DNA from 2 places in the Microbacterium sp. C-MGS6 genome. Region 2 is predicted to be linked to the other one. Evidence: predicted binding sites of a transcription regulator. Region 2 holds the regulator's gene; the other holds the start of a gene.

Region 1 (3,407 bases), 1.4 Mb from region 2:
GTTCTCGTCGTAGACCGTGACGATCGCCTGCTCCACGAGCGGCCAGAACGCGCCGTCCTTCGGGTCGCCGGCGTCTGCGGGGACCTCGCCGCTCCAGCTCGGTTCGTAGGCCGTGATGGCCTCTTCCGTCTTGAGCTGCTCGAAGAACATGTTGTTCAGGCCGAAGACCACGTCGCCGACGGGGTTGTTCTTCTCCGCGATGATGCGGTTCGTCAGGTCGGCGCCGCCGAGGCCCACGATCTCGATGTCGATGCCCGCGTCCGCCGCCTTCTCGGTGATCCACTCACCGCGGCCGTCGCTGTTCGAGTTCGTGTAGACGATGAGGGTGTCGCCGTCGCTGCCGCCGCCGTCGCCCGCGTCTCCGTCGCCGCCCGCTGTGCATCCGGTGAGCGCGATCGCCGCCGCGGCCGTCAATCCGATGAGCGCCCAGCGCCTCTGCTGCCTGTCGGCCATGTTCGTCCCTTTCTCGCCTTCGAGGTGTGTCGATGCGACACTACCGGTTCTTGTGGTGAAGGCACAAAGATTGTCTGGTTTCGTGAGCGCGGTCGCGCGTCCGCATTCAAGGTAGGCGCGCGGCGTGAACGCGAGGATGCGACGAGGTGAACAGGTGCGATTCGTGAATGTCATCCATTAGTTGACGCTCACGAGCTCGGCCCATAGGCTCGCTTCATGGATGGATCATCGACCAGCGGCTTGTCGCTCGCCGACCTCGCCTCCCTCGTCGACGCTGGCGGACGAGAAGCGCCGTCTCGCTCGGATGACGAGGTTCTGATGATCCGTCAGGCCGACGAGTTGGTCCGGCGTTCGCGTGAGCGCTTGCAGGAGTCGGTCTCCACCGCGCGCTCGCATGGCGTCTCGTGGCAAGAGATCGGCGCCACGCTCGGCGTGAGCCGACAAGCAGCGTTCAAGCGATTCGGCACCAAGGGTGAGGCAGGGATGATGGCATCGCCCGTGACAGACCTCTCGGATCGCACGAGCGCGGTATTCGCACACCTGGATGCCGGCGACTACGAGGCTGTGCGAGCACACATGACGTACGCCTGCGGTCGCGCGCTGACCAAGCGCAAACTGATGAGCGTGTGGGACCAGATCCGGAGTGACACCGGCCGCCTCGAAGCCTGCGTCGATTCGACGGTACAGACGGCGGACGGCAGCACGCCGCTGAGCACGCTCGCCAACCGACACCTGAGTAACGGAGCGATCGTGCAGGTGACCCTGCACCACGAGGCCGGAGAGTGGATCGGCCGCGTTGCCTACAACGGCTTCGGCAAGATCACGGGCATCCTCATCGCCCCACCGGGGTCTCGCGACCTGCCGTTCTAGACTCGTTCCACACCTGCGGCGACCTCGTCTCGCTTGTCGCGGATTCCAACCCTCCTGTTCCTGCGACGCAGTTCGCTGCGGACGACGCCGGTCGCGTAGCGCGGTCAGCCCGCAGCGCGAGGGACCGATGCCATGACCGGGCGGCTCCACCTCCTGCCAGGGCAGGTTCTCGTGGTGCGACCCCACCCCCTCTGTCCTGCTCGGGATGCGTGATGTTCGTCGCGTGCTGATGCCCACGCGCGATCGTCGCACCGATCGACACGGCCCAGGCAATCTTTACCGCCGCGACTGCCGCCCGGCCCCGCTCTTCGACGTGTAGGGGCGGGCAGGAGGAGCGGCAGACCGCGGCAGAATGCCGGCATGCATTCGAACATAACTTCGAAAGTTGAGGCCTGCCGAGATAGAATGAAGCATGTCGAAAACGTCCGGACTGCGCGAGGCGATGGATCGCCTCGACGAGGCGTGGGGCGCCGCGGGCGATGTCGCCGAACTCTCCCGCGTGCAGCTCGTCGAGGTGGCCGACGCGATCGGACTTCTGCAGCGCCGGCTCGATGCGATCCACGTCGACGTGGCCGCCGGCATCGCCCGGGAGTCGCGCGCGGAGCTCGGGGCCGACAGCTTGGCGAAGCAACGCGGGTACCGCACGGCGGCGAAGCTCATCGCCGCGACGACGGGCATCTCGACGGCGGGGGCGCAGCGCCTGGTGAAGGTCGGAGAGGCGACCGCGCCGCGGAGCGATCTGCTCGGCGCACCGCTGCCCGCGCGGTATCCGCTCCTCCGGGAAGCACTCGCGTCGGGTGTGCTCGGAGCGCCGGCGATCGGTCTCCTCGTCGCTCTCCTCGATCGCTGCCGCGTGGCGGCCGGTGTGGAGCGCATCGCCGAGGCGGAACGCGTGCTGACCGCCGCAGCCGAAGGGCTCGAGCTTGATGCGGTGCGCAAGCTCGTCCTCCGCGCCGAAGCGTGGCTCGACCCCGACGGCGTAGCGCCGCGGGCGGAGGAACAGCGCGGTCGGCGCGGACTGCGCATCTTCGAACGTGACGGCATGGTGCATCTGCACGCGCAGCTCGATGCCGAGTCCGCTGCGCCGGTCGTCACCGCGATCCGCGGGCACGTGTCTGCCGTGTTCGCCGCCCGCCTCGAAGCCCCCGATGCGGAGTCGCCCGACGCGGATCGGCGCTCCGTCGCGATGATCCAGGCCGATGCGCTGTCCCTCTTCTGCGCGCACGCGCTCGGGTGCGAGGGCGATCGGGTGCCGCTCGCCGGGGCGACGGTGATCGTTCGGGTATCGCTGGACGATCTGCAGGCGGGAACCGGGTCGGCGACGGTCGACGGGCTCGACCAGGTGATCGACATCGGCGCCGCGCGGCGGATGGCGGCCAGCGGGGGCGTCCTCCCCTGCGTCCTCGGCGGTGCGAGCGAGGTTCTGGACTGGGGCCGCGAGAAGCGCCTCTTCACCCGAGCCCAGCGGCTGGCCCTCGCCGAGCGGGATGGCGGGTGCGCCATGTGCGGGCTCCCGCCCGGGATGACGAAGGCTCACCACCTCCGCTGGTGGCAGCGAGATCGAGGTCCGACCGATCTCTCGAACGGGATCCTGCTCTGCGAGACCTGCCACCACCGTATCCACGACAACGGGTGGGAGATCGTGATCGAGGGTTCCGGCGTGACCGGCCGACCGTGGTTCCTTCCGCCGCGGTGGGTCGACCCTCAGCGCACACCGCGGCTGGGCGGACGGGCGCGCTTCGATGTCGCAGCGTGACTGGGATCGCGCGGGCGTCAGCGCGTGTGGAGGGATCTGCTGCGTGGACGGATCTGTCGGTGGGGGATCAGCGGCGAAGTCGGGAGCGGACGCGGCGGGCGGCTCGTGCGAGGGCGTCGCGCCAGGCGCCGCCCGGCCACTCGCGGCGCAGCCGCAGGCTGCCGTCCTCGTTCCGTACGAGCTCGACCCGACGGCCCGCGAGAAGCGGGGACCTGCCGAGGTGTGCCGTCACGTCGGGCGCCGCTGTCAGCGGGGCGGTGAACATCCACCCGGCGTAGCGGACGGCGACGGTGAGGTCGGCGTCGCGAGCGCCGTCCTCGCGGAACGC
Region 2 (3,407 bases):
CCACGAGAGGTGGGGCGTGTAGCCGAGGGCCTCCAGCGTGGCCGTGATCCGGTCGCGCTGCTCCACGATCTCCTGCACCATCCCGAGCATGACGTCGGCATTGCGGAGCGCGGCGACGGCCGCCGCCTGCGTCAGGGCGCTCAGGTGGTAGGGCAGGCGCACCAGACGCAGCGCGTCGATGAACGCGGGGTCGGCGGCGAGGTAGCCGACACGGGCACCGGCGAAGGCGAAGGCCTTGCTCATGGTGCGGGAGACCGCCAGCCGCGGCCGGCCCTCCAGCAGAGTCAGTGCAGACGGGGCATCGCGCGGCGCGAACTCCTGATAGGCCTCGTCGACGATCACCACGCCACGGGCGGCGTCGTAGACGGCCTCCACCACGTCGAGCCCCAGCGGCGTGCCCGTCGGATTGTTCGGCGAGCAAAGGATCACGATGTCCGGGTCGGCCGCACTGACCTGCTCCGCGGCCTCCTCCGCGGTGACGGTGTAGTCCGGCTGCCGGGTGCCGGCGATCCACGACGCCCCTGTGCCCTTCGCGATGAGCGGGTACATCGAGTACGTCGGGCCGAAGCCGAATGCCGTGCGGTCCGGACCGCCGAAAGCCTGGAAGATGTGCTGCAGCACCTCGTTGGAGCCGTTTCCCGCCCAGATCTGCTCCGGCGTGAGGCCGTGACCCAGGTAGTCGGCGAAGGCCTCCCGCAGCGTCGTGAACTCACGATCCGGGTACCGGTTCACGTCCCGGATCGCCACGGCGATGTCATCGAGGATGTCGCTGGCGACCTCGTCGGGAACGGGATGCGTGTTCTCGTTCACGTTCAGAGCCACCGGCAGCGGGGCCTGGGGCGCGCCGTACGGGGTGAGTCCGCGCAGATCGTCGCGGAGCGGGAGATCGTTGAGGGAGAAGGTCACCCTTCCCATCTTAAGAGGAGCACGGAGAGCCGAGGTCATCGTGACGACCGGATCGGAGGACTCGGGCTCCGCGTCAGTCGGTGTAGCGGGCCGGGAGCGCGAGCTCCTGACCGACCTGCAGCTCGCCGCCGCGCAGGAGGTTCATGCGGCTGATCTCACCGATGACCTCGCGGGGGTCGGCCTCGGGGGCGATGCTGCTCGCGATCGACCAGAGGGTGTCGCCGGGCATGACCGTGACGGTCTCGACGGAGACGGCCGGTGCGTCCGCGCCGGAGGCGATCGCACTGCCCCCGCTGATGGCGGCGAAGGCGATGCCCGCTGCGAGCGGGACCGAGGCGAGCGCGAGCAGAGCGCGGCGGCCGCGTGCCGTGATCCGCAGCCGGGTGGCCGGACGGGCCGATGCCGGGAAGGCGGTCGCGGTGCTGAGGCTGATGCTGCTCATGTCTGCTCCTTACTGTCCCGGCGCCGGAGCCCGGGGAGGTTGGCGTAGCTTTCGCATCCGCGCCTCGGCCGGGAGCCGTGGATGCGAAGCTACGTTCCGAAGATATCTTCGAGTTCGAACATCTGTCAAGCTGTCTTCGAAACCGCGGCCCGCGAATCGCCCGACACGCTCGAACAGATCTTCCAGATCCGCGCTTTTCTCGGATACGGTTTCGATAAGGACACCCCACCACGGGCCACCGACATTCGAAGCGGCACGTCGGATCACGCAGTGAAGGCACGTCGGATCACGCAGTGAAGGAGCACCATGAGCGACACCTCAGCCCTCGAGTCCGAGGCGCCGCGCACCCGCCGTCGCAAGAGCCTCAGCCCGAAGCAGATGGCGATCCTCGAGGTCATCCAGGCCTCCATCGCACAGAACGGCTACCCGCCGAGCATGCGCGAGATCGGCGACGCCGTCGGACTCAAGTCGCTGTCCAGCGTCACGCACCAGCTCGGTCAGCTCGAGCTCAGCGGCTACCTGCGGCGCGACCCGGGCAAGACGCGCGCCATGGAGGTCCTCATCGACCTTCCCGGCACCGGTGCGGAGAACCCCGCGGATGTGGCGACCCCGGTCGGCGACGCCGCCCTGGTCCCGCTGGTCGGCCGCATCGCCGCCGGCGTGCCCATCACCGCCGATCAGCAGGTGGAGGAGATCTTCCCGCTCCCCCGGCAGCTCGTCGGCAAGGGCGACCTCTTCATGCTCAAGGTCTCCGGCGAGTCGATGATCGACGCCGCGATCTGCGACGGGGACTGGGTCGTGGTCCGGTCGCAGAACACCGCGGAGAACGGCGAGATCGTCGCCGCCATGCTCGACGGCGAGGCCACCGTCAAGGTGCTTCGTCGTCGCGACGGCCACACCTGGCTGCTCCCCCGCAACTCCGCGTTCGAGCCGATCCTGGGCGACGAAGCCGTCGTGCTCGGCAAGGTCGTCGCGGTCATGCGCGCCGTCTGAGACACACGACGAAGGCCCTCCCGGCGCACCGGGAGGGCCTTCGTCGTCTCGCTGAGCAGGAGTGTCAGGCGGTGACCACCACGTCCTCGCGCACCCGGCGGGTGGCCTCGACGATGTTCCGCAGCGATGCCGTGGTCTCGGCGTAGCCGCGGGTCTTCAGGCCGCAGTCCGGGTTCACCCAGAGCTGACGGAGCGGGATCTCCTCGACCGCGCGACGCAGCAGGGACTCGACCTCCTCGACCGTCGGCACACGCGGCGAGTGGATGTCGTAGACACCGGGGCCGATGCCGTGGTCGAAGCCGACCTCGGCGATGTCCGCGACGACCTCCATGCGGCTGCGGGCCGCCTCGATCGACGTCACGTCGGCGTCGAGCGCACGGATCGCGTCGATCACGACGCCGAACTCCGAGTAACAGAGGTGGGTGTGCACCTGCGTGGCCGCCGCGGCGCCGCCCGTCGCCAGACGGAACGAGGCGACGGACCAGTCCAGGTACGCGGGCTGGTCGGTCTGCTTCAGCGGCAGCAGCTCGCGCAGCGCCGGCTCGTCGACCTGGATCACCTGGATGCCCGCGGCCTCCAGATCGGCGATCTCGTCGCGGAGGGCGAGCGCGACCTGGTTCGCGGTCTCCCCCAGAGGCTGGTCGTCGCGGACGAAGGACCACGCGAGGATGGTGACCGGCCCCGTGAGCATGCCCTTCATGTGCTTCGCGGTGAGCGACTGGGCGTATGCCGACCAGGCGACCGTGATGGGCTCCGGGCGGGAGACATCGCCCCAGAGGATCGACGGACGCGTGGCTCGTGAGCCGTACGACTGCACCCAGCCGTGCTGCGTGACCGCGAAGCCGTCGAGGTGCTCGGCGAAGTACTGCACCATGTCGTTCCGCTCGGGTTCGCCGTGCACGAGGACGTCGAGACCGAGGTCCTCTTGCAGGGAGACGACCGCGGCGACCTCACGGCGGAGGAACTCCTCGTAGTCGTCCTCGGGGATCTCGCCGCGGAGGAACTGCGCGCGTGCGCGGCGGATGTCGCCGGTCTGCGGGAAGGAGCCGATCGTCGTCAGGGGCAG

The links. Region 2 encodes LexA, which represses DNA repair genes until DNA is damaged. Its sites were predicted from a motif close to TCGAACANNTGTTCGA; they were not measured.
Region 1: AC3B5L_RS01385 (HNH endonuclease signature motif containing protein) is a predicted target of LexA. The motif match lies at 1,690-1,705, and genes of this name have one in related genera.

What each region holds. Positions count from the first base shown of each region.
Region 1 covers NZ_CM176934.1:282,101-285,507, forward strand. Annotated here, with positions in the region: gene AC3B5L_RS01375 (extracellular solute-binding protein) at 1-453, opposite strand, end outside; gene AC3B5L_RS01380 (hypothetical protein) at 670-1,323, shown strand; gene AC3B5L_RS01385 (HNH endonuclease signature motif containing protein) at 1,736-3,079, shown strand; gene AC3B5L_RS01390 (glycosyltransferase family 2 protein) at 3,147-3,407, opposite strand, start outside.
Region 2 covers NZ_CM176934.1:2,344,137-2,347,543, forward strand. Annotated here, with positions in the region: gene AC3B5L_RS11445 (histidinol-phosphate transaminase) at 1-906, opposite strand, end outside; gene AC3B5L_RS11450 (LysM peptidoglycan-binding domain-containing protein) at 980-1,348, opposite strand; gene lexA (transcriptional repressor LexA) at 1,655-2,341, shown strand; gene metE (5-methyltetrahydropteroyltriglutamate--homocysteine S-methyltransferase) at 2,406-3,407, opposite strand, start outside.